Regions from separate parts of the Streptacidiphilus sp. BW17 genome, predicted to be linked through region 1. Evidence: riboswitches for the same ligand, from Rfam matches in the RefSeq annotation. Region 1 holds a riboswitch; each other region holds the start of a gene.
The links. Region 1 has a riboswitch for cyclic di-AMP ahead of ABH940_RS19915 (NlpC/P60 family protein). Riboswitches for the same ligand answer to the same signal wherever they lie in the genome.
Positions count from the first base shown of each region.

Region 2: linked by a shared signal. The riboswitch ahead of ABH940_RS23840 (M23 family metallopeptidase) and the one ahead of ABH940_RS19915 (NlpC/P60 family protein) in region 1 are both predicted to bind cyclic di-AMP.
Region 3: linked by a shared signal. The riboswitch ahead of ABH940_RS03105 (NlpC/P60 family protein) and the one ahead of ABH940_RS19915 (NlpC/P60 family protein) in region 1 are both predicted to bind cyclic di-AMP.
Region 4: linked by a shared signal. The riboswitch ahead of ABH940_RS14470 (transglycosylase family protein) and the one ahead of ABH940_RS19915 (NlpC/P60 family protein) in region 1 are both predicted to bind cyclic di-AMP.

Region 1 is NZ_JBGCCR010000015.1:88,674-95,842, forward strand. It holds gene ABH940_RS19895 (DUF4232 domain-containing protein) at 1-12, shown strand, start outside; gene ABH940_RS19900 (class F sortase) at 12-650, shown strand; gene ABH940_RS19905 (RNA polymerase sigma factor) at 690-1,184, shown strand; gene ABH940_RS19910 (DUF4232 domain-containing protein) at 1,168-2,229, shown strand; cyclic di-AMP (ydaO/yuaA leader) riboswitch at 2,393-2,550, shown strand; gene ABH940_RS19915 (NlpC/P60 family protein) at 2,563-3,582, shown strand; gene ABH940_RS19920 (hypothetical protein) at 3,679-3,816, shown strand; gene ABH940_RS19925 (cytosine permease) at 3,871-5,334, opposite strand; gene ABH940_RS19930 (PucR family transcriptional regulator) at 5,510-7,078, shown strand.
Region 2 is NZ_JBGCCR010000021.1:18,639-25,807, reverse strand. It holds gene ABH940_RS23865 (MarR family winged helix-turn-helix transcriptional regulator) at 1-98, opposite strand, end outside; gene ABH940_RS23860 (MFS transporter) at 287-1,582, shown strand; gene ABH940_RS23855 (undecaprenyl-diphosphate phosphatase) at 1,733-2,659, shown strand; gene ABH940_RS23850 (thioredoxin family protein) at 2,715-3,260, shown strand; gene ABH940_RS23845 (bile acid:sodium symporter family protein) at 3,360-4,463, shown strand; cyclic di-AMP (ydaO/yuaA leader) riboswitch at 4,495-4,622, shown strand; gene ABH940_RS23840 (M23 family metallopeptidase) at 4,635-5,384, shown strand; gene ABH940_RS23835 (hypothetical protein) at 5,676-5,975, opposite strand; gene ABH940_RS23830 (hypothetical protein) at 5,991-7,169, opposite strand, start outside.
Region 3 is NZ_JBGCCR010000002.1:221,452-228,620, forward strand. It holds gene ABH940_RS03090 (glycosyltransferase 87 family protein) at 1-1,111, shown strand, start outside; gene ABH940_RS03095 (hypothetical protein) at 1,101-2,432, opposite strand; gene ABH940_RS03100 (NlpC/P60 family protein) at 2,432-3,454, opposite strand; gene ABH940_RS03105 (NlpC/P60 family protein) at 3,839-4,903, opposite strand; cyclic di-AMP (ydaO/yuaA leader) riboswitch at 4,915-5,071, opposite strand; gene ABH940_RS03110 (NlpC/P60 family protein) at 5,429-6,433, opposite strand; gene ABH940_RS03115 (NYN domain-containing protein) at 6,786-7,169, opposite strand, start outside.
Region 4 is NZ_JBGCCR010000009.1:228,228-235,396, forward strand. It holds gene ABH940_RS14455 (GNAT family N-acetyltransferase) at 1-508, shown strand, start outside; gene ABH940_RS14460 ((4Fe-4S)-binding protein) at 552-1,013, shown strand; gene ABH940_RS14465 (GNAT family N-acetyltransferase) at 1,151-1,444, shown strand; gene ABH940_RS14470 (transglycosylase family protein) at 1,601-2,857, opposite strand; cyclic di-AMP (ydaO/yuaA leader) riboswitch at 2,863-3,017, opposite strand; gene ABH940_RS14475 (D-alanyl-D-alanine carboxypeptidase family protein) at 3,288-5,312, opposite strand; gene ABH940_RS14480 (GPP34 family phosphoprotein) at 5,616-6,341, shown strand; gene ABH940_RS14485 (helix-turn-helix domain-containing protein) at 6,612-7,169, shown strand, end outside.

The DNA of each region.
Region 1 (7,169 bases):
GCGCGGGGCTGATGGCGGCTCAGCTGCGGCAGTACGGGGTGCGGGGAGCGGTCGCGGCGCTGGTCGCGGCGGCCGCCCTCGTGCTGGCCGGCTGCGGTTCGGGCTCGTCCGGCAGCGTTGCCGGGAGCACGCCGAGTGATCCCGGCGGCAGCACCATGGCGTCGTCGACCGCCCCTGCCGCCGCCGCTCCGCTCGCCCGGTCCGTCCCGGCCCGGCTGCGGATTCCCGCGATCGGAGTCGACGCGTCCGTCATGCAGGTCGGACTGAACTCCGACGGCACGGTCGGCGTGCCGCCGATCGAGGCGAACGCGCCCGCCGCCTGGTACGACGGCTCGCCGACACCGGGGCAGACCGGCCCGTCAGTGATCCTCGGGCACGTGACGGTCGGCAGCTACGGGGACGGCGTCTTCCTGCACCTGTCCCGGCTGCATCCGGGCGACCAGGTGGAGGTGACGCTGCAGGACGGTGCGACCGCCGTCTTCCGGGTCGACTCCGTGCAGACCGTGGTGAAGTCGACCTTCCCGACGAACGCGGTGTACGGGAACGTCGACCACCCTGCGCTGCGTCTCATCACGTGCGGCGGACCGCACCTGAGTGGCGGCGGCTATCCCGACAACGTGATCGTCTACGCCTCTCTCAGCGGATCCTGACTCCCGACCGCCGCCCGGCTCGATGTAAGGAGAGCGGTCATCGCGTCACACTCCGAGGAGGACGCAGCCGATCTGTTCCGCAGCCTCTACCCGCGGCTCGCGGGCTGGTGCCGTCGCCTGGTCGACGACGACGGCACCGCCCACGAGATCGCCGCGGAGGCGTTCACCCGGCTGTGGGCCCGCTGGACCAAGGTGGAGGAGCCGACCGGTTTCCTCTACGTGACCGCGGCCAACCTGGTCCGCGACCATTGGCGCAGACTTGAGCGCGAACGGCGGGCACTTCGGCATGCGGGAAGGGAGGAAGCGGTGAAGCAGCAGCCGGACGCGGCGGACGACCCTTCCGTCCGCATCATGGTGGAGTCCCTCCCCGAGCGGCTGCGCGACCCGGTGCTGCTGTACTACTTCGCGGACCTTCCGGTGCGCGAAGTCGCGGTGCGACTCGGCCGCAACGAGGGCACCGTGAAGTCCGACCTGCACGCCGCCCGCGAACTGCTCCGCGCGACCCTTGGGGGACTCCATGAACGGACCCGCTGACCCACGCGGCCACGCGGGCGACCCCAACGAGCCCAATGACGCCACCGAGCCCAGCGACGCCACCGAGCGCGACGAGGGCAACGAGGCCAACCAGGCCAACGAGCGCGACGTTCCCGCGGGTGACCCTGTCGGGCCCGAGACGGACACGCTCGGCGGGGAGCCGACCGACACCGACGGACCTGAGTCACGGGGCGACTTGGGCGACTTGAGTGATCTGGGTGACCTCGGCGACCTGCTGCTGCCGATCGAGCCGATGCCCATCCCCGAGGGCGCGTTCACGCAGATCCGGCGGCGTGCGGTGCGGCGGAAGCGCAAGCGTGCCCTGGCCGGTGCGACCGCGTGCGTCGCCGTGCTGGGAGTGTCCCTCTACCTCGTCGGCGTACCCGCGCCGCAAGGGCCGGGAGAGGTGGTCACGCCTCCGGCGTCCGCGACCCAGGCCGTGCCCACCCCCGCTCCGGTCAGCACGAGCCCCAGCCCGAGCGCGTCCCCGAGCGCCGTGCCGACCCAGGCGCCCAGCCCCACGTCGTCGAGCACGCCCACCTCGCCGCCCACAGCGCAGGCGAGCGTCTCCGCGACACCCGCACCCGGCTCCACGGGGTCCGGTTCCGGTTCCGGAGGCGGGACGCCGCTCTGCACGGCCTCGCAGCTCAGCGCGGCGCTCGGCAGCGGGAACGCGGGCGCGGGTCAGATCTACTCCTACCTGGTGGTTACCAACCACAGCTCGGCGCCCTGTCACGTCACCGGCTATCCCGGGCTGTCCATGCTGGACGCCCACGGCGCCCAGATCGGCGCGCCCGCGACGTACGAGCACATCGGGTACAGCCCTGTCGTCCTCGCGCCGGGCGCGTCGGCCAGCGACACCATCCACACCGTCAACCGGCAGACCAACAACCCGAGCGAGTGCCTCCCCACCTCCACCTCGATGCGGATCTACCCGCCTGGCAGCCGCGCCTCGTTGGTCTTCCCGGGCCAGGTGACCAACTGCGACAACCTCTTCTCGGTCACCCCCTTCGGCCCCGGCGTCACCGGCAACCCGCCTGGTTGACACTGCTTTCGGGAGTACCACCTGTTTCTCTCGTCCCGATATTGATTTCATGACGATCCGACAACTATGGTTCTGGATCGAACCGTTGCGCAGTCGACCACCCGTTCGGGGGGCCGTGACGGTCCCGCCGAGTTCGACCTGCGGCGCGGGGGTTCCCAGAGGCGGGACCTGCGAGCCGCGCGGTCGGAGCCGGGGAACCACGTTCCCGGGGTGAATCGGCGTCAGGGCCACCGGCGGAAGCGCGTGGTGGTGAGACGTCGTAGGGCCACTCTTCCGGTCCGAACCCGTCAGCTCACCCGGTAGGCGGACAAGGAAGAACGGAGTCCGCCCGTCGTGGCGTCCCACCGTCGTGCCAAGGCGCCCAGTCGCGCCCGCGTCACCCTCGTCACCGCTGCGGCGGCCACCGGCGTCGTGCTCTCCGCGCAGGCCGCCCAGGCCGCGCCCACACCGTCCACCGGCCAGCTCAAGGCGCAGCTCGACCAGCTCAACAACGAGACCGACAAAGCGGTCCAGAGCTACGACCAGGTCCAGGAGCAGGCCCAACAGCTCCAGCAGAAGGTGTCCGTGCTCCAGGACGAGATCGCCAGGGAGCAGGCCAAGGTGAACGTCCTGCTGGAGGGCGTCGGCACCTTGGCCGCGACGCAGTACGCGAACGGCAGCGTCGATCCGACCGTTCAGCTGCTGCTCAGTGCGAGCCCGGACGACTTCCTCGCCAAGGCGTCCACCATGGACGAGGTGAGCCAGAGCCAGACCGACCAGCTGGCCCAGCTCCAGGCGGAGGAGAAGATCCTCGACACGGAGAAGGCCCAGGCGGAGTCGGAGCTGGGCCGACTCGACGCCATGCTGCAGCAGGCCGCGGCGGCCAAGGCCGCGGTCATGCAGAAGGTCGCACAGACCCAGAAGCTCCTCGACTCCGTCACCGCCGCCCAGCGTGCGACGTTGACCGGCGGCGGCTCCCAGGGCAGCACCACGACCCCGAACCTCAGCGGCGCGACGCCCGGCGACTCGATCGAGATGGCGGCGTTCGCCGCGGCCAAGACACGCATCGGCCTGCCGTACCACTGGAGTTATGACGGACCGGACCAGTTCGACTGCTCGGGTCTGATGATGTGGTCCTACGCCCAGGCCGGCTACCAGCTGGGCCGGGACACCTACTCCCAGCTCACCTACGGGACCCCGGTCACCTCGGTGGCCGACCTGCGGGTGGGTGACCTGGTCTTCTTCAACGGCGGCGAGCACGTCGGGATGTACGCGGGCAACGGCTATATCCTCCACGCCCCGCACACCGGCGCCTTCGTCCGCTTCGAGCCCATGGCGACGGTCGGCACGATCTACGCGATGCGGCACATCTAGGCACGTGCGTTCACTGTGCTCGGTACGACGGATCCGTCCTCGGATCCGTCGTACGCTCGCGGACTGCTCACGCCTGCGCCGTGATGTGATGCGTGCATGGAACTCGATCCCAAGCGCCTGTTGGTCCTTCACGCGCTTGCCGAGGCCGGGGGCGTCGCCGCAGCTGCGCGGTGGCTTGCGGTGAGCCGACGCCGAATACTGGCCGACGCCGACGCGCTGGGCCGCACCGTCTGACGACGACCGGTTCGGGTGCGCGAGCGGGACGGGCTCGCGCACCCGGACGGGCCGTCAGGCCGCGAGGGCCAGGTTTCGGCGGACGGAGCCGGTCAGGGCGTAGTAGAGCCCGCCGGCGACGATCAGGCCGACGCCGAAGGAGATGTCCGCGCCGCCGAGGGCCTTGGCGATCGGGCCGGTGTAGAACGACAGCGCCATGAACGGGACCATCGCCACGATGCCGACCACGTACGAGGTGAGACCCGCCGGGGACCAGCGGCCGTACTCGCCGTTCGGGTCGAAGATGGCCGCGATGTCGTAGTGCCCGCGCCGGACCGCGTAGAAGTCGACCAGGTTGACGGCCGTCCACGGGACCAGGAAGTAGAGCATCAGCAGCAGGAAGTTGTTGAAGCTCGCCAGGTAGTTCGACGGCAGCGACAGCGCGACGACCAGCACGATCAGCTCGATCGCGACGATGCCCACGACCCGCGTACGGACGGTCGGCCGGACCTTCTTGAACGCGTCGACCGCGCTCGTCGAAGTGAGCATCGCGCCATAGGCGTTGACGCCCATGATGCCGATGATCGCCACGACCGAGACCAGCACCGCGAAGGTGCCGAAGCCGGGCAGCAGCGCGTTGCCGACGGTGCGGACGGCCGCGACCGCGTCCGCGCCGGGCAGGCGGGAGCCGAGGAGCGCGCCCAGCGACATCAGCCAGACCGCCGAGCCGGCCGCGCCGAGGTAGGTCCACCAGATCACCTTGCGGGCGGGGACGTCCTCCGGCAGGTAGCGGGAGTAGTCGGAGACGTAGACGGCATAGCTGATCTGGTAGCCGGCCGCGGCGGAGAAGACCACCAGGAACGTCGTCCAGGAGAACCCGCCGCCCGAGCCGCCGCCGTGGGCGTGCGCCCAGTGGCCGAAGACCGCGTAGACGGTCAGCACGCCGAAGACCACGATCAGGATGTACGTCAGCCAGCGCTCGACCAGGTGGATCAGGTCGTGCCCGACCACGGCCAGCACCACGGCCAGCGCGATCAGCAGCGGGTACCAGAGCCAGGTTCCGCCCGGCAGGACCGTGCGCAGTCCCTCGGTCGCCAGCACCACGTTGAAGACGTTGAAGCCGACGTAGACGAAGACCACCGCGGCGAACGGCAGCACCGCGCCGCGCAGACCGAACTGCGCGCGGGACTGGATCATCTGCGGCAGGCCCATCCGCGGGCCCTGGTTGGCGTGGAAGGCCATGAAGAAGGTGCCGAAACACGCGCCGAGGACCACGGCGAGGATCGACCAGGCGACCGGCAGGCCCAGCGTCGGGCCGAGGAAGCCGGTGACCATGGTGGTCAGCACGAAGTTGCCGGTGAACCAGAACGGGCCCTGGTGCCACACCTTGCCGTGGCGCTCCTCCGGCGGGACGTAGTCGATGGAGCGGACCTCGATCAGGCCTCCGCCACCGCCGGCGGCGCGCTGCGCGCGGGGCTCGTGCGCGGCGGTGCCGGACGGGCGTCCGCCCGGCGCTCGGGTCTCATCGGAGACGGCCATGTGCAGCCCCTCGGGACGGTGGCCGCCAGTGGGTGCGGCCAGGATGGACATCCCGGTCGGAAATCCGCCGGTTGGCACACCTTGTCACTCGTGGCGGGTCGCGGTTCCGCTCCGTTTGGGAGCGCCTGGCCATGGTGGCGTTCCATGATGGACAGCGGCGCGTAAGAATGAATCCATGCTTACTGTACGTGGCCTGCTGGCCGAACCGGGGCTCGGACTGCGCGCGGTGGCGGGCCTGGCGGGCCTGGACCGACCGCTCGCGTCCGCGCACGTCAGCGAGGTGCCCGACCCCGCGCCGTGGCTGCAGGGCGGCGAGCTGATGATGACCACCGGCATGCTGCTGAGCCCGGAGCATGCGGAGGGTTACCTCGGCCGGATCGCGGAGGCCGGGGCCAGCGCGCTGGCGCTCGGACTGGGCGCGGAACTGGCGTTCCAGCAGGCCCCGCAGTGGCTGGCGGAGGCTGCCGACCACTGCGGCCTGCCGCTGCTGGAGGTCCCGCAGCAGACCCCGTTCATCGCGGTCACCAAGGCCGTCTTCGCCCGGCTCGCGGAGGACCAGTACGCCGAGCTGGCCAAGGCGCACGACGCCCAGCGCGCGCTGACGGCCGCGGCGGCGCGCGGCGGCGGTCCCGCGCCGTTGCTGACCGCGCTGGCGCGCTCCACCGAGCGCTGGGTGGTGGTCACCGACCCGCTCGGCCATCCGCTGGTTGCCGAGCCGGCCGCGGCGGCGGAGCGGGCCGGACTGATCGACCCCGAGCTGGAGCGGCTGCGCGCGGCCGGCCTGCGCGGCGGCGCGGTCGTCTCCGGGCCGGAGGGCGAGGTGCGGGCGATGCCGCTCGGGGTGGACCGGCTGCTCGGCTTCCTGCTGGTCGGCGGCCCGAGCGCGCCCGGCACGTACGAGCGCGCGCTCGCTGCGACGGCGGCCTGCCTGCTCTCCCTCGACGCCGAGCGGACGGCCGCGGCGGGACGCCTCGCCCGGGAGGCGCGGGGCGCGGCGCTGCGGCGGTTGGTGACCGAGGAGCTCTCCGCCGAACTGGCGGACGGCCTGCTGCGGGCGGCGCGCGGCGGGGCAGGGGCGGAGACGGGCGGTCCGTCCGTTCGGCGGCTGCGGATCGGGGCGTTGCACGTGGAGGGCGCGACGGGCGACAGGGCCCCGTTGCTGGACCGGATCGCGCTGGTCGCGCCCGGCATCGCCGCGTTCGACCTGGCGGACCCGGGTCCGCGATCGGGCGGCGGCTCGGCGGGCGAACCCGTCGCGGCGGTGCTGCTGCCGGAGGAGGGCGACGTCGAGAGCGCGCTGCCGCTCGGCGAGCTCGGCGACATCCGCGTCGGCGTCAGCGCCGCCGTCCGGCCCGAGGAGGGGCCCGCCGCGCTTCGGCAGGCCCGCTACGCGCTCGGCGTCGGCCGCCGTACCGGTACCCGCGTCACGGACGCGGCGGGCGCCGGTAGTTCGGGTCTGCTGCTGTCGCTCGGCGGCCCGACGGTGCTGGCAGGTTTCGCCTCCGCGGTGCTCGACCCGCTGGAGGACATCCTCGACGGCGGCCAGACCCTCCCGACCCTGCGCGCCTTCCTCGACGCCAACGGCGCCTGGGAGGCCGCCGCGGCGGACCTCGGGGTCCACCGCCACACGCTGCGTCACCGGATCCGCCGCATCGCCCAGGCCAGCGGCCGGGACCTGGAGTCCGCGACCGAGCGGATGGACCTGGCCCTGGCCTTCCTGGCCCGCGATCTGGCCGGGGAGTGAGCTGGCCGGTCGAGCGATCTGGCCGGTTCGAGCGATCTGGTGGAGGAGTGATCGGGCCTGTCAGTCCCCAGTGTCAGGATGACGTCCACCA
Region 2 (7,169 bases), on a different contig from region 1:
TCGACCTGCGGGTCCACGTTCGGGAACTCGCGCTGGTAGACGGCCACCTGCTCACTGATCGCGAGCTCTTCGGGTGGCTCCTGGGACGACTCGGTCATACCCGTCAGTATCTCATGCTCAAGCCTACCGGGATTAAAAGTTTCGCTCAGAAGACTTTAGTAGTGTACTCTTTCGATCGAAACGTAAGAGGGACGACGGACCACGGCGGCAGACGACCGTGGTGACCGCGGGAAGCGGGAAGGCGGTGCGCGTGATGGCGAAGGCGATGGCTGGGGAGACGACGACGATGCAGGGGGCACTGCGCCGCGTCCAGGTGGGGAACGCGCTCAGCGCGTTCGGCAGCGGGTTCACGCTGCCGTACATGTTCGTGTACGTGGAGCAGGTGCGCGGTCTCGGTTCGATGACCGCGTGGCTGGTCTTCACGCTGTTCGCCGCGGCCGCGCTGGCCGTGCTGCCGGTGGGCGGGCGCGGCATCGACCGGTACGGGCCGCGTCCCGTGCTGGTCGCAGGCGCGGTGCTGACCGCCCTCGGCGCGCTGTCCTTCGGGCTGGCGACGACGCAGTGGACGATCCTGGTCGCCGCGTTCCTCTTCGGGGCCGGCGTCACCACCTGCCAGCCCGCGCTGGCGACCATGGTGGTCCGCTGCTCGACCCGGGCGACCCGCGCGCACGCTTTCGCGCTGCAGTTCACCCTGGTGAACCTGGGCATGGGCATCGGGGCGATGATCGGCGGCCAGATCGTCGACGTGTCGCGTCCTGCCAGCCTGACGCTGCTGTTCGGCATCGAGGCGCTGATGTTCCTGGTGCTGGCCGCGGTGACCGGCACGGTCAAGCTGCCCGCTCCGGTTGTGGAGGCCGCTTCGGCGGTCGCGGACGCCGCGAAGGGCGTGAAGGGGAAGTCCGACTTCCGCACGCTGCTGGGCGACCGGGCGATGGTGAAGCTCTGCGTCCTCGCCGGGCTGATCTTCTTCGCCTGCTACGGCCAGTTCGAGAGCGGCGTCGCCGCCTACGCGACGGGCACGGTCGGGATCTCCCCGTCCGCGCTGGGCTTCGGCCTCGGGGCGAACACCTTCGCCATCGTGGTGCTGCAGATGTTCGTGGTCCGGATGACCTCGCGTCGCCGTCGGACGACCGCGATCGCGGCGACCGGCCTGGTCTGGCTCGCGGCGTGGGTCTTCGCGGGCATCGCGGGCCTCTTCCACGGCGGGTCCGGCCTGGCGGTCGGCTCGATGATGATGACCTACGTCCTCTTCGGCGCGGGTGAGGCCCTGCTGGCCCCGACGCTCGGCCCGATCGTGGCCGACCTTGCTCCGGCGCGACTGCTCGGCACCTACAACGCCGCGTTCTCGCTGGTGAAGCAGGTCGCCATCGCGATCGGCCCGGCCGTCGGCGTGCTGCTGGTCGGCGCCGGACTGTCGACGGTCTACCTGGCCACGCTGGCGCTCTGCTGCCTCGGCGTCACGGTCGCGGCGGTGCGTCTGCGCCGGGTCCTGCCGAAGGCCGCGGACAACGCGGCCCCGGTCGCGTCGACGGTGGTCACCGGCTCGGTGCCGCGCGTCGAGGAGCTCAGCACCGCGGCGTGACGCCGCCTGAAGCTCAGGAGAACCTTGGGGCGGATTGACGGTGAACTTCGACCATCGCGTCGATGAACAGCCGTCATATCCGCCCTTTCCGTCTACATCTCTGTAGTACTTTCGGGCTGCCCCTATCCCTCCCAGCAGCCCAGGGTCGTCATGTCGTCCGTGTTCACCTATCCCGAAGCGATCGGCGTCGGCCTGCTCCAGGGCGTCTCCGAGCTGTTCCCGGTCTCCAGCCTCGGACACAGCCTTCTGGTGCCCGCGCTGCTGGGACCGCCCTACTCGAACGACCTCAACGTCTCGGCGCCCGGGTCCACCTACCTCAACGTTCTGGTGGCGCTGCACGTCGCGACCGCGCTGGCGCTGGTCGTCTTCTTCTGGCGGGACTGGGCACGGATCCTGCAGGGGCTGTTCAGCTCCGTCAAGGAGCGCCGGATCGAGACGGTCAACCAGAAACTGGCCTGGCTGCTGATCGTGGCGACCATCCCGGTCGGCGTCGCGGGCATCGCCCTGGACAAGGTCTTCCGCGAGATCCTCGGCAAACCGACCGTGGCCGCCCTCTTCCTCATGCTGAACGGGTTGGTCCTCTTCGGCGCCGAGCGCCTCAAGCGCGGCGGCACGGGCCGACGCCGCGCCAACGACGCGGCGCTGATGCCCGGCGACGAGCACCTGCACCCGGACATCCTCTCCGACCGACGCATCGTCAAGCTCGGCTGGTCCAGCGCGATCATCGTGGGCGCGGCGCAGATCCTCGCCCTGCTCCCCGGCATCTCCCGCTCCGGCGTCACCATGAGCGCAGGCATCTTCAAGGGCCTCCGCCACGAGGACTCGGCCCGGTTCGCCTTCCTCCTCGCCACGCCGGTGATCGGCGGTGCGGCGCTGCTGAAGGTGCCGTCACTGCTGGGCTCCGCGGGCAACGGCATCCACGGCCAGCTCCTTGTCGGCGGGGTCTGCGCGTTCGTCGCGAGCTACGTCGCGGTGCGGTTCCTGACCAAGTACTTCGAGACGAAGACGCTGACCCCGTTCGCGATCTACTGCTTCGTCGCGGGCGCGGGAAGTCTCGCCTACCTGTCCATGAACTAGGCGAACGGCGCGTCGAAGCCGGGCCGTTCCGCGTCGCGGTGTTGCACTGGGTGACGTGCGTTCACTCCGTGCGTTGCTCCTCGGCCTCCTGCCGCTCGCGCTGCTCGCCGCCTGTGTGCAGGTCTCCGGTCGGGCGCCAGGCCCGCACTACGCGACGCCGTTCGTCGCCCTGCCGAGCGTCTCGCCCGCGCCCGTGCCGACGGGGTACAACCCCGCCGCCGACGCCACGGCCGAGCTCGCCGCCGCGCAGGCGGCCTCCCGGAGGGACGGGCGGCCCGTCATCGTCGAGTTCGGCGCCGGCTGGTGCGCCGACTGTCAGGTGCTGGCGCAGCGTTCGCTCAGTGCCGGGGCGTGGCTGGTCCTGTCGCGCGACTACCACCTCGTCACCGTCGACGTCGGGCACTTCGACCACAACACCGCCCTCGTGGCCCGCTGGATCGACCTCAGGAAGAGCGGTATCCCGGCCCTGGTGGTGCTCAACCCGAACGGCAGCGTCCGCGCCACGACCCAGGACGGATCGTTCGCCAACGCACGCACCCTCTCCTCCGACGACGTCGCGAATCGACTTGTCGACTGGCTCTATCCCGCTTCCCGATCATGACGGAATCCACTCGATGTCATGAATCGCCCCAGCTCAGCGGGACAGTGCGGATGCGAACCTGATCTGATGCCGCCACAAGCACGAAAGGCGGTGCCCCTCATGCGTCCGCTCTCCACCCTCCTCGCCGCCGTACAGCGACGCCTGCTCTGGATCATGCTGCTCGCCTACGTCCTCGCGGCAGTGTGGCCGGGGCCGGGGATCGCGCTGCGCGGGGTGGGCCTGGCGCATGTCGGCGGGGCCGATTTCCCGCTCCAGGCCGGGCTGCTGGCGCTGATGGTCTTCAACGCCGGCCTCACCGCCCGTGCCGAGACGCTGCCCTCGCTGCTGCGGCGTCCCCGCGCGCTGCTGGTCGGGATCGCCTCCAACGCCCTGCTGCCGACGCTGCTGCTCGGCGTCGGCGCGCTCGCGGCCGACGGCTGGCACAACCCGCGCGAGGCGCAGAGCCTGCTGGTCGGGCTGGCCCTGGTCGGGGCAATGCCGGTCGCCGCCGGGGCCACTGTCTTCGCCCAGGGCAGCGAGGGCAACGCGACGCTCACGCTCGGCCTGGTCGTGGGCAGCACGATGCTGAGCCCGCTCACCATCCCGCTCGGTCTGCACCTCGGCGGATTCCTGGCCTCCGGTCCGTACGCGGCCGACCTGCATCGTGTGGCCGAGCACGCGTGCAGCGCGTTCGCCGTCCTGGCGGTCGTGCTGCCGTGCGCGGCAGGGTTGCTGACGGGTCGCCTGCTGCCGTCCGGCGCGGCGCGGGAGCGCTGGCTGCCGGCGGTGAAGGCGGTCAACCTGCTGGTCGTGGTGACCCTCAGCTACACCAACGCCTGCGGCGCGCTGCGTCAGGTGATCGAGCGTCCTGATCCGGACTTCCTGGTGCTGGTGGTCGTCGCGGCGGCGGCGATGTGCGCGGGCTCGTTCCTGATCGGGTGGGTGCTGGCGGTCCGGCTCGGGGTTCCGCGGGCGGACGCCATCGCGTTGACGTACGCGTCGGGCATGAACAACAGCAGTGCGAGCGCGGTCGTCGCGGCCACCAGGATGCCCGGCAACCCGGCGGTGCTGTTGCCGATCCTGGCATACAGCCTGCTCCAGAAGGTGCTGGCGGGCTCCGTCGGCGCACTTGTCCGAAATGACCGACTTGATGACGAAGGTTCAGCTGGAGGCGCTGCCGTCCCAACTGCACCCCGGGAAGTACTTGGTTTCAGACGGCTTTAGTATTAACTTTCAATAACAGTACGCGCGGCCGTCGCGCGGATCGCCTAATCCTCACGGAGCCGGGGACCCACGTACCCCGGGGTGAATCGGCCTCACAGCCGTAGGAGACCGCCCTCTCCGAACCCGTCAGCTAACCCGGTCGGCGAAGGGACGGAAAGGAGCACGCCAGTCATGGCGTCATACCCGGTCGAGACCGTCGCCGAGCCTACGGCCACGGTGCCGCGCCAGCGCGGTGCCGCACTGGGCCTCGCGGCCATGGCGGTCGGTGCCAGCAGCGTCATCGGGCTGGCCGGTCCCGCCCTCGCGGCGGACCACTCCGAGCACGGCGGCCCCACCGGCACGATGCGGCTCCAGGACGACGAGCAGGTTCCGGCCAGCCACGGCTCGGACGCCGGTGTGGCCCTTGCGGACCGCATCCTCGCCCAGGCCGTCCCGCAGCGCGCCGCCGAGAACACCGCCCGCAGGGAGGCCGCGAGCGCGGCCACCGCGAAGGCGCAGGCGGTCGAACGCGCCCGCCTGGCGGAGTCGTTGGTGGCCCCCCTCACCGCGGTCCACAGCGACACAGGCCGTGGCGCGGTGGGCTCCTACTGGGCCCACCTGCACGCCGGCCTCGACCTCGCGGCCCCGGCGGGCACGGCGGTCCGCGCGATGGGCACCGGCACGATCACCGAGGCAGGCTGGGCGGGCAGCTACGGCTACCGCGTCGTCCAGACCCTGCCGGACGGCACGGAGATCTGGTACTGTCACCTCTCCGCGATCACGGTCGCGGGCGGCGGTTCGGTTGCAGCGGGCCAGCCGCTGGGTCGCGTGGGCGCGACGGCCAGCTCCACCGGCCCCCACCTCCACCTCGAGATCCGCCCGGACGGCGCCGAGCCGGTCGACCCCACGGCGTGGCTCGCTTCGCGAGGCGTGAACCTCTAGAAGCTTTCTGCAGCTGAGGTAGTTGCACCGTCTCAGGCTGCGCAGGCGGGGAAGTTGCACTATTCAGGGGCGCGGGGAACTGCGCGAGAGACCACCCCATGCGGATGACTCAGTTCGTTGAGGACCATCTGCCCCGAGTGGCTTGTCGCGCAGTTCCCCGCGCCCTGAATCGTGAAACTTCCTGCGGGAGCGCGGGCTCAGCTGGTCGCGCCCACGCGGCGGAGCCGCAGATCAGCAGAGCCCCGCGCCCCAGGGGTGTTGCCACGCCCCCTGCTTCTGACTTCTGGTCGACTACTTCCGGTCCGCCAGGGCCCAGGACGCTGCCGCCATGCCCGTGGCCACCGTCAGAACGGACGGCCAGGCGCCGATCTTCTTCGCCAGCGGGTGGGAGCCGGCGAACGCCGCCGCGTAGAGGCCGCCGAGCGCGGCGGCCGTGCGCGGGCCCGCGGACTTGCGCCACTGCAGAGCCGCCGCGCCGCCCGCCGCGGCGAGAGCGACCCCGCCGAGTTCCCTCCGCTTCGTCGCGCGGGCGACGGCAAAGCCGCCGATGAGTCCGCTCGCGGCAATCAGCGAGGAAGGGACCTGAGCCATGACCGTGAACCTCCGTCAGTTCGTGCGTGTGTTGTGCAGATGCAGGCCGATGTATCCGACATAGACCCGGCCCGTGTTCGAGCAGTCATCGTGATAGTGCAGGCGCGGCGCCGTTCCACCGCCGCCTATCCGCAGGTGGGCGCCCATGAAGACGCGGCCCGACGGGTCGACCGTCGTCGGGACCGGCAGCAGGCGTTCGCGCTTCCACTTCGCGTTGGTGCTGACGGTGCGTGACTCGCCGCGGATCACCTTGCGGGGCGGGAAGGGGTGGCAGTCCGGCGGGGTGTTCTCGCACCAGCTGCGGAAGTCGCCGCCGGACGCGCCCTCCTTGGCCGCCTCCGCGTAGTCCTGGAGGGCCAGCAGCGCGTCCCAGGTCATCCGGACCCAGGTGGGGTGGTCGGTCTGCTCGTCCAGCTCCTTGGTCAGGCGGGGGTCGCCGGTGTACTCCAGCAGCGGGAACTCGTCCCAGCGCTCCAGCAGTTCGGCGAAGGTGCCGGGCTCGGAGTCCTGCGGACGGGCCGGGCGGCCGGAGAGGGAGCGCAGCTCCGTCCGCGCCGCGCGCAGTTCGCTGTACTGCTCGTCGTACTCCGCGGCCAGCTGCGACTCGCGCTCCTCCGCCGCGCGGAGCCAGCGGCGCACCTCCTGGAGCTCCTCGGCGCGGGCGCGTTGCTCGTGGAGCTCCTCCTCCTCGTGGTCGACCAGCAGCCCGCCGGGCACGATCGCGTCGGCCTCCGGCAGGCCCTCGGGGCGCAGCGGCGGCAGGCCGACCAGCTGGTCCGGCAGGGGGGTCTGGACAGCCAACCGACGCGGCAGCCAGGCCAGCAGTCCGGAGGCCCGGCGCAGGTTCTCCTCGATCGTGGACCGGGACATCACCCGGTGCCGCGCCGCCTCGGGCGCCCAGGCCGGGTCGAGGCCGGGGAGGTACGTGCGGACCGCGCCGCCGTACACGCGGTGGTGTTCCAGCGCGGCGTTGAAGGTGCGCTCGGCGCCGGGAGCCAGCGCGTAGAGGACGGCCAGACCGCTGCAACTGCGGAGCAGCGGGTCGACGGTGTCGTTGAGCCAGTCCTCGAAGTCGGTGTGCAGGGGAGTGCTGGCGACCACGATCGGCAACCGCCGGTCCGGGTCGCACAGTTCGTCGAGGATCTCGTCGACGTCCTGCTTCTCGATGATGCCGGGCAGCGCGTGGACGCGGGC
Region 3 (7,169 bases), on a different contig from region 1:
CGGGACGTTTCCGATGGACGACGTCACCTGGCAGTATCCGCCGCTGGCCGCCCTCGTGATGCTGGCTCCGCTTGCGGTGCCCGCGTCCTACTTCGTCGGCTTCGTGGTGCTGATCGGCCTCTGCGACGCGCTCGGCCTGTGGCTGCTGCTGCGTCTCCGCCGCTCCGGGACCGAGCGGACCGATGGGACATCCCGCAACAGGGCGGGCGTCTGGCTCTGGGTGGTGGTGCCGCCGCTGCTCGGGCCGACGCTGTACGCCCGGTTCGACCTGGTGGTCACCGTCGTGGCGATGGCCGCACTGGTCGCGCTGGTCCGGCGGCCGAAGCTGGCCGGGGTGCTGACCGCCGTCGGCGCGATGCTGAAGGTGTGGCCGGTGCTGCTGCTGATCGGCGCGGGTCGCGGACGGCGCTGGCGCAAGGTCGTGACGTCGTGCGCGCTGAGCGCGGCGCTGGTCGGCTTCCTCTTCCTGGTCTCCACGCACGGCGCGTTCTCCTTCCTCGGCTTCCAGGAGGGCCGGGGCATCGAGGTGGAGTCGCTGGGCGCCCTGCCGTTCCTGTTCGCCAGCGTCTTCCTGCACTGGCAGGGCACCGTGGCGATGAACTACGGCTCGCTCGAGGTGCTCGGCCCGCATGTGGCCACGATGAGCGGGGTGATGGTGGCGAGCTCGGTGATCGCCTTCGCCCTGCTCGCGCTGTGGCGGCTGCGCGTCCGGAACTGGACGCCCGCGACCGCCGCCGACGCGGGGCTGACCGCGGTGCTGCTCTTCGTGGTGACCAGCCGGGTGATCAGCCCGCAGTACCTGCTGTGGCTGGTCGGGCTGGCCGCCGTCTGCCTCACGCTGCGGGGCTCGGTGATGCGACCGGTGGCGTGGCTGGTGGCGGTGGCGGTGCCGGTGACCACGGTCGAGTTCCCGTTCATGTTCGGCCAGCTGACCGGCCGGACCGAGCTGGGCCTGGTGATCATAGGGACCCGCAACCTGCTGCTGCTCGCCGCGGCGGTGCTGGCCTTCGTCCGGCTCTGGCGGGCGACCGTCTCCAGCGCGTCGCCCGAACTGCCGCAGGTGCCGGACGCCGTGGAACGCGAGCGCGACGCCGAAGAGGTCAGCGCCTGAGCGCCGCCTCCACGTCCGCGCGCCACTGCGCGGTGAACGCGGCGGTGCCGACGCCCAGCGTCGAGTGGAGCGCGTCGTCCACCGCCGCGTCCTGCCCACCCCGGCCGCCGGTCGCGGCGACGGCGGCGTAGAGCGCGACCAGCTTGGCCTGTCCGTGGTGCAGCACGACGCTGCGGCAGGCGAACCAGGCCTTCTGGTACGCCTCCTGCAGGGCGGGTGCGGTGCCGGCGAAGTCGGCGTCGGCGGGCAGGGCCGCCAGCAGCCGGGCTGCAGCGCCCGAGCTGCCCGGGCCGCCGGAGGTCAGGGCGCTGCCGAGTTCGACGGCGATCTGCTGCGGGGTACGGCCGGTGCCGAGGTAGCCGGTCCAGTCCGCAACGCCCTCGGAGAGCCAGCGCGGCGTCCAGGTGACGGTCTCCGCGCGGGTGGCGACGTGCGTGGTCTCGTGGGTGGTGACGACCCGTCGGCCCAGAGCGCTGAGACCGTCCCAGGCGACCGGGTTGAGCGTGATCCGCTCGGTCCGGCCGAGTTCGGACGCACCCAGCTCGCCGGTGGTGACGGCGGCGATGTCGGCGAAGGCCGCCGGATCGGCGTCGAGCAGCGCACCGAACTGGTCGCTCGCCAGCGGGGCCAGCACGACGGTGCGCTGTCCCCACCTGGTCCCCCAGACGGCGCTGACGGCCGGGACCGCGCGGTCGGCCTCCGCGCCGATCGCGGCCAGGGTGGCCGGGTCGCGCAGTCCGAGGACCAGGCTGTACCGGCCGCGGACCGCCCGGACCGGGCCGAGGTCCCAGATCAGCACGGTGCCGCCGGGGTGGTCCCCGCCCTCGGTGCCGTCGGATGCCAGCAGCCAACGGCCGTCGGGCTGCCGCTCGAAGGTCAGGTACTGGGTCGCGGTCTCCAACTGCGCGTCGAAGCCCGCCAGCCGGTAGCCGAGCTCGACCGCCACGGCCACCCGCTCCCCCGCCCCGAGGACCGGCGACAGCGGGAACGCGTCGAGCGCGGTGACCCGGTAGCGCCAGTCGCCCAGCGGCACCTCGGCCAGGTTGGCGACCAGCGTGTACTGACGCCGCCTCAGGTCGGTCGCCACCGAACCGCCGCTCGCGACGGGGACGACGGTGGCCGCCAGTGCGGCGGCGTCGCGGGCCAGGACGGCGGCGGCCCGGCGGGCCAGCGTCTGCTCGACCTCGACCGCCCGCTGCTCACGCCGGTCGTCGGCGGCGTCCGCCCACGCCGCCCAGGCCGTCGCGCCGCCAGCCGCCGCCACCAGGGCCGCGCCGCTGACCAGCACCCGTCGGCGGGTGAGTCCTTGACCGGCCGCCATCAAGGGCGGACCACCGCGGCGATCGGCATGTCGCGCATGTTCTCGTAGCGGACCCGGGCGCCGGGGTACGGGGCGTGGATGACCATGCCGCTACCCGCGTACATGCCGACGTGGTGCATGTCCCCGAAGTAGATCACCAGGTCTCCCGGACGGATCTCCGACACCGGCACGCGTCGCCCGGCGAAGGCCTGCTCCTGCGACGTACGCGGCAGCGACACCCCGCCGTGCCGCCAGGCCCAGTACATCAGACCGGAGCAGTCGAACGCGCCAGGACCCGTCGCGCCGTAGACGTACGGGCTGCCGATCGCGCTCCGGGCCGCCGCCAGCGCCGCCGCGGCGGCGGAGTCGGCCGGGCCCTGGTCCGGAGGCAGTACCGAATCGGCTGCCTGGGCGGCGAGCTGGGCCGAGGCGTCCTCGGCCTGCTGCAGCTGGTCGCGCTGAGCCGCCGTCAGCGAGCCGAGCAGCGCCTGGGCGGCGCCCAGCCGGCGCTGCGCCTCGGCCTTGGTGGTGGAGATGGTCCGCCGCACCTGCTCCAGCTCGCTGTACTGGGCCAGCACCTCGGCCTTGCCCTGCTCGATCTCGCGCTCGACACCGCTCAGCTGGACCAGCTCGTCGGCGGTACCGGCGTCCACCTCGTCGAGCGAGGCGGCGCGGCTGAGGTAGTCGGCCGGATGGGCGCTGAACAGCAGCTGCATCACCGGGTCCATGCTGCCGCTCTGGTACTGCTCGGTGGCCACCTCGCCCAGCCGCGCCGCGAGCGCGTTGGCGCTCGCCTGCTCCTCGGCCAGCGTCTGCTGCAGCAGCGAGGCGCGGTGCTGCAGTCGGGCCGCCCGCTCCTGTGCGCTGTCGGCCTGCTGCCCGACCGACTCGGACTGCGCGTAGAGGGCGTCGACTTGCTGCTGCACCTCGTCCGGGGTGAGACTGCCGCTCGCGCCGGCTGTGCCGGCCCCGCCGGGGACGGGGTCGGCGTGCGCGCCGCCGGGGGCCGTGAGCATCGCGGCGGTCGCCGCAGCGACGGTCACCGCGGCTCGCGACAGCACTGACGGTCCGACGCGTCTGCCTCGTCGATGGGACGCCACCTGCTCGCTCTCCGCTCTCCGCTTGTCGAGGACCATCAGGTCCAGGGTTCTCCCGGATGATCTCCGGGACGGAACCGAGCGCTGACGTTAGCGATTCGGACAGAAGCAGTCCAAGCTCCCAAGAGCTGAAAAATCACATCGAATGCCGCTCAGGTGAACGAGTCTGCTGGTCGCCCCGAGGTTCCGCACCTGCCCAGGACACCGACCCACCACGAAGGAGGACACTCCCGTACGGCCGTCCGAGTGAGGCGGGGTGAGCCGGGGTGAACGCGAACGGGCCCCGCTCCGGATCGGAGCGGGGCCCGTGGCACGCGACATGAGCCGCGATCAGATGTGACGCATCGCGTAGATGCTGCCGACCGTGTCGATCGACTCGTAGCGGACGTCCGCGCCCGTGTGCGGGGCGTGCAGGATCATCCCGTTGCCCGCGTACATGCCGACGTGCGAGTCGTCGTTGAAGAAGACGAGGTCACCCACCTGCAGGTCGGCCGTGGAGCTGACCGCCGTGCCGGCGTCGATCTGGTCGTAGGTGGTGCGGCCGATGGAGACGCCCGCCTGCGCGTAGGCCCACTGCATCAGGCCGGAGCAGTCGAAGGAGCTCGGGCCGGTCGCGCCCCAGACGTAGGGCGAGCCGATACGGGTCTGCGCCGCGGCGAAGGCGGCGGCCTCCACCGAGTTGCCCGCCGTGGACGAGCCGAGGTTGACCGAGCCGCCGGAGCTGCCGGAGTTGGCCTTGGCGGCGGCGGCCTCCGCGGCCTGGTTGGCGGCGGCCTGCGCACGGGCAACGGCGGCCTGCTGGGCCGCGGTCATCGAGTTCAGCAGCGCCTGGGTCTGCGCGATCTTCTGCTGGACCTGCGACTTCTGCGCGGACAACTGCTTGTTGGTGGCCTGGATCTGCTGGAGCGCCTGCTCGGCCTGGGCCTTCTGGCCGCCCAGGGCCTGCTCGGCGGTCTTGAGCGCCTGGATCTGGCTCGCCTGGCTGTCCGTGACCTGGCCCAGCGAGGAGGCCTTGGTGAGGTAGTCCGTCGGGCTCGAGGAGAGGAGCAGCTGGACGGTCGGGTCGACGGCGCCGTCCGCGTACTGCTGGTTCGCGATCTCGCCGACCGACTCGAGCTTGGTGTTGACGTCCGCCTGCTGACGGGCGATCTGCTGCTGCAGAGTGTTGACCTTGCCCTGCTGCTGCTGGAGCTCCGACTGAGCCTGGTCGTACTTCTGGATCGCGGTGTCGGACTCGACGTTGAGCTGCTGGAGCTGGGCCTGAAGCTGGCTGATGGTCGGCTTCGGCGCTGCCTGCGCCGTCTGGGCCGAGACCGCGACCGCGGTGGCGGCGGCTGCCGTGAGAACGGTTATGCGGGTACGACTGGGGGACTTGGGACGACGATGGGACGCCACGAAGGCGACACTCCTTCTTCCTACGTCCGCCTACCGGGTGAGCTGACGGGTTCGGACCAGGAAGTAGGCCCTACGACGCTTCATCGGTCCGGATTCACACCGGCCGACCGGGCGCCGATTCACCCCGAGGAAGGTGGGTCCCCGGCTCCGACTCGACGGCTTCCCCAGTTGGGCCGCCCTGGGTGCCGGATGGCCCTGCCGCGTCGTCGAACTCGACGGTAACCGCCGCTGTCGCCCGGGATGGGCGAACGCCTGCGCGGAGGTTCGGCCCATGACCCTAGTGACCGAACCGTGATCAGTTCAAATCCTTGTCAGAAAAAACACGAGTCACTTACGACGACTCGTCACCCAGGGGACACAACGTAGCCACGCCATGACCAACAGCCATGACATGGGGGCCAATTCGGTCATTCGCCCGCAGGATGAGGCGATTTCGTGCGCATGACCTGTGAGTGGATTCACAGATCCGTCGGCGCGCCACATTCCGGCGCGTCAGCTGACGCACCGGAACACTGACAGACGAGATCACATGCGGCGGATCGCGACAATCGAGCCGAAGTAGGACAACGGCTGCACCGAGACGTCGTAGCCGTACTCCGGCGCGTTGAGCAGCATGCCGTTTCCGGCGTACAGGCCGACGTGGCCGCCCTGCTCCAGGACGATGATGTCGCCGGGCTGTGCGTCGGCCAGGCTCGCCACCGGCGAACCCACCGACTCGTCGGAGTAGGAGGAGTGCGGCAGCGAGACGCCCGCCTGGCCGTACGCCCACATGACCAGGCCCGAGCAGTCGAAGCCGGACGGGGTCGAACCACCCCACAGGTAGGGGGTCTTGCCGATCCACTGCTCGGCCGCCAGCATCGCGGTGCGCGCCGTGGAGGAGATGCCGCTCAGGTCGATGGTGCCGTTCCAGTTGCTGGTGGAGCCGCCGCTGCCGTAACCGCCGCCGTTATTGGCGTTGTTGACCGCGGCCTGCTCGGCGGCAGTCAGCGTGCTGAGGATCGACTGCGCGTGGGCCAGCTTGGCCAGCGCCTCCGACTTCGCCGCGCTCATCTGCGAGAGCAGCGCCTGCTCCTGGGCCAGCTCGGACGCGGCCTGGGTCTTCTCCCGGTTGAGCGTCTCCTCCTGGGCCACCAGCTGGGACAGCTCGGAGGTCTGGTTGGCGGTGAGCTCGTCCTGCGAGGTGGCCTGGTCCAGGAAGTGCTGCGGGTCCGAGGAGAGCAGCAGCTGCACGGTGGGGTCGATCTCGCCGGACGCGTACTGCGCGTTGGCGATCTGCCCGAGCTGGCCCAGCTCGTTGTTGATCTGCGCCTGCTGACGCGCGATCTCCTGCTGGATGACCGCCACCTTCTGCTGCAGGTTCTGCTGCTGCTGGTGGGCGTTGTCGTACTGCTCCGTCTTGACGGATGCGTCCTGGCGGTCTGCGTCCACCTGGGTCTGGGCGTCCTTGACCGAGACGGTCGGGGCAGCCTGGGCAGCGGTCTGGGCGGACAACGCCACCACGGTCGCCGCTGCCGCGGTCAGCACGGACACGCGGGCACGGCTGGTCTGCCTGGGACGACGATGATTGGCCACGACGGATGCAATCCCTTCACACGCGGACTCGTCCGCATGCACGACAGAGTGCACGGCTGAAACACGATGTTTGGAACACGAGTGCGGACGTTTGCGCGATGACAATAGTGATTGAGGAGGCCTCGTGTCTTCCCCGTGACCGGATCGGACGTCCGCTCTTAACAAAGCCTCAAGATCACGAAGCCGCCCACGCGCGTCGCGGACCGTCACAAAGCCCAGGTCAGAAGCGCTCATTGGCACTCCGCCACGCATCGCCCCCAAACAAGCACGCGCGCTGGGAAGTGGCGTTCGCAACATCCTCGCCACCCCGTCACGAGCGGATCAGCCGCCGCAGCAGCATCGTGGACGGGACCGGGCGTGCGCCCGATTTGCGCACTCCGTCCGCTACTTCACGGTCTGTCGAGACCACCACGACCGGTCGTCCCTCCGGTTCCGCGCGGACCAGACGGCGGATCAGCTCGTCGGCGGTCTCCCCGGTCCGGCTGAACAGCACCCGCACCCCGCGCGGCGGCGGCGCCATCGGGATCGGACCGTCCAGGTCCTGCCCGTCGAAGACGCAGGTGATCTCGGCACCGGTCTGCGCCGCCAGCAGGCCGAGCCCGCGCAGCAGCTGCTGACGCTGCCGGTCCAGCGCCATCCCGGGCCAGCCGGTCTTGGTGACGTTGTATCCGTCGACCAGCAGGTGGACCTGCGG
Region 4 (7,169 bases), on a different contig from region 1:
GGAGCTCGCCGCTGCACGGGCGTTGCTGTACCGGGTCTTCGCGGACATGGCCGAGGAGGACTGGGAGCACTCGCTCGGGGGCGTGCACGCGCTGGTCCGGGAGCGCGGGCCCGGCGGCCAGGTGGTCGCGCACGCGGCGGTGGTGCAGCGGCGGCTGATGTACCGGGGGCAGGCGTTGCGGGCCGGGTACGTGGAGGGCGTCGGCGTCGAGGCGCGCCTGCGCGGGCAGGGGTACGGCGGGGCGGTGATGGCGGCCCTGGAGCGGGTGATCAGGCGCGCGTACGACGTCGGGGCGCTGGCGGCGACCGACGAGGCCATGGGGTTCTACGCCGCCCGCGGCTGGCAGCGGTGGCAGGGCCGGGCATCGGCGCTGACACCCGCCGGGGTGGTCCGGACGCCGGACGCCGAGGACTGCCTCTTCGTGCTGCCCGTGGCCTCCGGCCCGGCGCCGGAGCTCGACCTGACCGCCGAGCTGACCTGCGACTGGCGCGACGGCGACGTGTGGTGACCACCGGCCTGCTGTGAATGCGCCCGCGACGGACCATGGGAGTATGCAGGACGCAGAAGCGGGCTTCGAAGGGCTGCCGCCGGGCGATCGCGTGAAGGTCTACGAGGCGCCGGGCATCCGGGTCCGCTACGACGCCGGGCGCTGTCGGCACTACGCCGAGTGCGTGCGCCGCGCCGGGGAGGTGTTCGACCCGGAGCGGCGGCCGTGGATCCAGCCCGCCAACGCCGACGCGGAGCGGGTCGCCGCCGCCGTGCGCGCGTGCCCGACGGGCGCACTGCACTACCTGCTGCCGGAGGGCCCCGCCGAGGAGCCCGAGCGTCCCACCGTGATCACGCCGGAGCCGGACGGCCCGCTGCTGGTCCGCGGCGATCTCCGGATCGAGGCGCCTGCCGGAGCGGCCGAACCCTCCCGCGAGGTACGCGCAGCGCTGTGCCGGTGCGGCGCGAGCGCCAACAAGCCGTTCTGCGACGGCTCGCACGAGCGGATCGGCTGGCACGAGGCCTGAGACACACGGCCACGTACGCGTGTCCGTTCCCGGGAAATCGGCCCGCGTGACGGAGACTGCAAGGGACGAACGGCTGCAAAGAGACAAGACGGCAAGCGGACAGCCACGGGCAGCAGCACCGTCAGGAGGCGGCGAGGATGAGCACGAGCGAGGCCGAGGTCACGGTCGCCGACGCGCCGGGGGCGCAGCGGTTCGAGGCCCGGATCGAGGGAGAGCTGGTCGGGTTCACCTCGTACGTCCGCAACGACGACCGGGTGATCTACCAGCACACCGTCGTCGGCCCCGCCTACGAGGGCCTGGGCATCGGCGGCCTGCTGGCCCGCACCGCCGTGGAGGACGGCCGCCGCCGGGGCATCAAGGTCCAGGTGACCTGCCCGTTCATCAAGGCCTGGCTGACACGACACCCGGAGTACCAGGACGACGCCGAGTGAACGGCGCATCCGGTACTCCGGGTGCATGAGGGAGAGGAATCCCGACGGGCTGCGTCTCACCTCCGGACGACAACCCGTCAACAGCGACGCGGCGGACCGGTCCGAGCCAGACAGGTCACCCGGACCGGCCCACCACGCCACACCTGGTGCGGTGTGTCAGGAGACGCGACCGGCGAAGCTCGGGGTGTAGTCGCTGATGGTGTCCCACTTGACGCCCGAGCTCGGGTTGGCAGCCTCGACGTAGCGGCCGCCACCGACGTAGATGGCGACGTGGTAGACGCCGGAGTCGCTGCCGTCGCTGGACCAGAAGAGCAGGTCACCCGGCTGCAGCGAGTTGAGGGAGACCGGCGTGGTGGCCGAGGCCTGGTCGGCGGAGGTGCGCGGCAGGCTGATCCCGGCCTGGGCGTAAGCGGCCTGGACCAGACCGGAGCAGTCCCACGCGTTCGGGCCGTTGCCGCCGTAGACGTAGGAGTCGCCCACGTGCGCCTCGGCGAAGGCGATCGCCGTCGCGGCCGCGCCGGAGCCGGCCTGCGTCGAGCTGCTCGACGAGGTCGCCGCACCGGTGGACGCCTGGGTGGAGCCGGAGGAGTTCGAGCTCGCGGACGCGTTCGAGGACGAGGACGAAGCGGCGGACGACGAGTCGTTGTCCGAGTCGCCGGCCGAGTCGTTCGAGGGCTGTGCCGCCCGGGCGGACGCGGCGCTGCCGCCCAGGACCAGCTGCTGACCCGGGAAGATCAGGTTCGGGCCGTGGGTGAGGGTCGCCTTGTTCAGCTGGTACAGACGCTCCCAGCCGCCGGAGACATCGTGCTTCTGCGCGATGGTGGAGAGCCAGTCGCCGGTCCGGACCGTGTAGTGCCCGGCGGAGGAGCCGCCGGTCGCCGGGGCGCTGGAGGCGCTGGACGCGGCGGAGCCGGACTCGGAGGAACTGCTGGTGCTGCCGGCGGCCGACGAGTCGCTCGCGGCGGTCGAACCGGAAGAGCCGGTCGAGTTGGAGCTGCTCGACGAGCCGGAGGTGCTGATCGCCGGGGCGGGGCCGCCCTGGGTCAGACCGGCCTGCGGGCCGCAGACGGGCCAGGCGCCGGGGCCCTGGTCCGCGAGGACCTTCTCGGCGACGGCGATCTGCTGGTCCTTGCTGGCCTGGTCGGCGGAGGACGCGTACTGCTGCCCGCCGTAGGCGTCCCAGGTGGACTGCGAGAACTGGAGGCCACCGTAGTAGCCGTTGCCGGTGTTGATCGACCAGTCACCGCTGCTCTCGCACTGGGCGACGGAGTCCCAGGTGGAGACGGTGGCGGCGTGGGCGCCGGTCGCGGTGACCAGCGGAAGGGCGAGGCCTGCGCCGGTCAGCCCGACGGTGGCGAGCAGGCGCTTGGAGGCACGGCGGGCGATCTTGGGCGCGCGGTGGCGACCAGTCATGGTGTGGGTCCTCTCCCACGCCTGCGAGGTGAGCTGTCGGGTTCGGGCCGGAGTCGCCCGGCCGTGCAGAGCACGGCTTCACCCCGAGCCGGGAGCGACACGCTCCCGGCGACTTACCTGGGTCCCCCGCTCCTGCCGTGGTGTGCGTCGGGTGACAGCTGACAACCCCGACGGCAGGACTCGGCGTTCCGGAGATGTCAGTTCCGCTTAAGTGCGAACGACGCCGACCGTAGGCAGATCGAAGTTCAAACCTCAAGCCGATCAAAGGCCGTTGAGAGGTCCGTCACATCGACCATCATTGGTTCGCACTCCAACCCTGCGTAGATGTCCGAAATGTCGTCAAGATTGCACCCCCGGGCATGACAACGGGCCCGTCCGAAGGACGGGCCCGTTTCAAGCGGGGAATCTGAGAGAGCGATCTGACAGTGCGTCAGCCCAGTCGGGTCAGCTTCGCGCCGGTGCCCGGAGTGCTGAGCGCCGACTGCAGCGCGACCGGGATCGTCTGCGCTCCGGCACCACTGCCCACGACCAGGTTGCCGACGGCCGTCCCGGCGGCTGCGCTGTGCGGGACGGACTGTCCGGCGAGCGGCTGCAGCGACGTGCTCACCGACAGGCCGCTCCAGCCGATGACGCTGACGTCCGCGGTGGCCACGACCGGGGTGTGTCCGCCGAGACCGTCGTCGACGTACCCGACGACGTCGCCCTTCTTGATCACGGCGTGCGACTGCAGCGCGCTCTCGGCGCTGATGATCAGCTGCTGGCTCTTCTGCAGCACCTGGGCGAGGATGCCCTGCCCCGGCCCCGGCCCGATCGCGGGCTGGCTCAGCACCGCGCCCAGGATCAGCTGCTGCGAACCGCCGACGTTCTGCTCCGCCGCCCACACCAGGTTGCCGAGGGCCGCCGTGCTGGTGCCGGTCTTGATGCCGATGACGCCGTTGCTGCCGACCAGCGTGTTGGTGTTCGGCGTGATGCCGTTCTCCGCCGCGTTGAACGACGGGGTGCTGACGATCTCCTTGAAGACCGGCATCTGCATGGCCGCCTCGATCAGCTTGAGCTGGTCGTTGGCCGTGCTCTTGGTGGTCGCGTCGAGACCGCTGGGGTCGGTGTAGACGCTCTTGGTCATGCCCAGACCGGCCGCGGTGCTCTGCATCTTCTGCACGAAGGCGGCGTCACTGCCCGCGTCCCAACGGCCCAGCAGCCGGGCGACGTTGTTGGCGGAGGGGATCAGCAGCAGCTGGAGCGCCTGGTACTCGGTCAGCGGCTCGCCGACCGAGACCTTCATCACCGACTCACCCTGCGGCTTACCGGTGTTGTAGTCGTTCACCGCTGCCGCGTCCACCGGCACCATCGGCCCCTGGTCGCCGACCTTGAGCGGGTGGTCGTGCAGCACGATGTACGCGGTCATCACCTTGGTGACGCTGGCCAGCGGCACCTGGTTGTCGCTCCCGCTGTGCCCGAGCACGCCCAGCCCCGGTACGGCCACGGCGGCCTGACCGGCCGTCGGCCAGGTGAGGTTCGGCGTGCCGCCGGAGAAGGTGTAGCTCTGCTCGCCGGTGAACTGGAGCGTCGGCGTCGGGATCGGACGCAGCAACTGCACCGCGCCGAGCACGATCACGAGGACCAGCAGCAACGTGCCCCAGAGCCGGATCCGCCGCAGCGCGATCCGGGCCGGGGTCATCGGCCGACGGCTCAGCGTGGCCAGGATGTCCATCGCCTCGGCGGTGGTCTCCGGCGAGGGCATCACAGCGGTGGCGGTCCCCATGGCCCCGGCCCCGGCCGGAACGGGCTCGGGCGACGGTCCGCCCGTGCCGCCGGGCCCGCCCGCGCCGCCGCGCGGCGTCGGCGGGAGCGGCGGCGGGAAGACGGGCATGGCCCGCGTCTCGTCCTCGTCACCGGTGGGGCCGTCGTCGGCGGGCTTGTCACCGGCGGACTCGTCGGTGTCCTCGGCGGCGGGCTCCTCGGCGGCTTCGGGCTGCGCCTCGCCTTCGGCCTCCGCCTCCGGCTCTTCTTCCTCGGCGTCCTCCGCGTCCTCGGCTGCCTCAGCCTCGTCCGCAGGCTCGTCCTTGGCGCCGGCGCCGGCGTCGGGCTCAGCCTCAGCCTCAGCCTCGGGAGCTTCCTCCGCCTCCGGTGCTTCAGCCTCCGGCTCGTCCTCGCTCTCCGCTTCGGGCTTGTTCGACTCCTCCACGGATTCGGACTCAGCCTCGGGCTCCTTGGCAACCTCCGGCTCCGAGTCGAGGGCGCGCAGCACACGGGTCGGTACGTCGACCGAGGATTCGGGCGCATCCACCCCGTGCTCCTCCGGCTGCCCGCTCTCCTCCGCCTCCGCTGCTGCCTCAGGCTCCGCCTCGGTCGCGGGTTCCACGTCCGGAGCGGGGACGGCGGGATCGGTTCCCGCGCGTTCCGGCTCCCGCTCCGCGCCCGCGGTCCGCTGCGACCTGTCGGGGGACTCACCCACGTAACCCAGCCTCCTCTGTCCCTGCACGCACCCGTGCAGGACCGTCCCTGCAAACCTGCCTGTGACTGCCGCGTCGGCCCTGCTCACCGACGTCGACAAAGCGTGCAGGGACCAGTCTCCTGCACGCGCGGGGCCATTCCTGCTCACCGGGCCGCAGTCCGGCGATTCCCCACCCCTCGGCCAGACGCGGACGCGCGGTGCGGCGGTTCCGAAAGATCACGGAGTCGTGTCACTCTCTAGGCCCTCTCGACAGCAGGGTGTGAGAGGCGTCACTCTGTTGTGCATCCACGCGGGGAGGCTTGGATGGGCAAGAGCCGCAGAACAATTCCCGAGGAGCTGCTGTTGCTCGCTCTGGACCCGGCCACGGGTACCACAGCGCAGCCCCAGACGCTCGATCTCGGACTGGCCGGAGCGCAGCTCGTCGAGCTGGCCATGGCCGGACGAATAGTCCCGGACGGGGACCGGATCACCGTGGTCAATCCACGGCCGACCGGCGACCCGACCCTCGATCACGCGCTCGAACTGCTGCGCAGACGTGGCAGTGCAGTGCGCGCCGTGCAGTGGATCGGCGGCCCGCGCTTGGGCCTGCGCCAGACCTATCTCGCGCACCTGGAGCGGTGCGCGATGGTCAAGGCCGTGCCGGGCCAGGTGTGCGGGGTGCTACCGACGACCCGATACCAGGCGTCGGACGAGTGCACGAACAGCGCCATCAAGGAACGGCTCGACACGGCGATCCGCACGGGGGTCCCTCCGGACCCGCGCACCGCCGCGCTCGCCGCACTGGCCCACGCGGTCGGCCTCGGCAAGCATCTCTATCCAGGTAACGAAGGTCGCTCGTGCCGGTCACGCCTGCGCGACCTGATTCGTTACGACCCCCTCGGCGGCATGGTCGCGCATGCGGTCATGGACGTGCAGAACGGTCTGCCGACGCCCCAGGTCCGGGCGAACAACACCCGGCCGACCCCGGCACGCCCAGCCGCCGCCAGACCGTCGGTGTCCACCGGCATGGTGCGCGCCGGCGTGCGGTAGACCTGCGCGCGCCGAGTCCACGCGAACCGGAGCGGCGGCGAACCACCCTTCGCCGCCGCTCTCCCGCATGCCCGACGCGCGCGCTGTCACCGAGGAGCGTGCTGTCAGGTAAGAACGGCCCACGCTCACAACGACGCACGAGGGCGCAGAATCGTTCCGTCTTTGAGCGGATTCGTCAACATCCCCGGCGATTGGACCACATGAGGGCGTGTCGAGGTGGCATTCTGCTGACACAGGGGCGTGCCTGACCACCGATGCCCAGGAGAGACAGTGTCCACCGCCAGCAGCGTCAATCCCACCGTCCGCCGCCGCCGTCTCGGCGCCGAGCTGCGACGGCTCCGCGAGCAACGGGGCCTCACAGCGGAGGAGGTCGCACAGCAACTGCTGGTCTCCCAGTCGAAGATCAGCCGCCTCGAGAACGGCCGACGCAGCATCAGTCAGCGTGACGTCCGCGACCTCTGCGAGGTCTACGGGGTCAACGACCAGTCGATGGTCGACGGCCTGATGACCATGGCCAAGGAGTCGCGCCAGCGCGGCTGGTGGCACGCGTTCGGCGATGTCCCGTACAGCGTCTACATCGGCCTGGAGGCCGAGGCGGTGGGCATCCGGACCTACGAGTCGCTCTTCATCCCGGGCCTGTTGCAGACCCGCGACTATGCGCACGCCGTGGTCTCGGGTATCCAGCCGGAGGCGCAGCCCGCACAGATCGACAAGCGGACGGATGTCCGGATGGTCCGTCAGGAGCTGTTGCGCAACAGCGACGAACCGCTCCGCCTCTGGGCCGTCATCGACGAGGCCGCCCTGCACCGGGTGGTCGGCAGCCCGGAG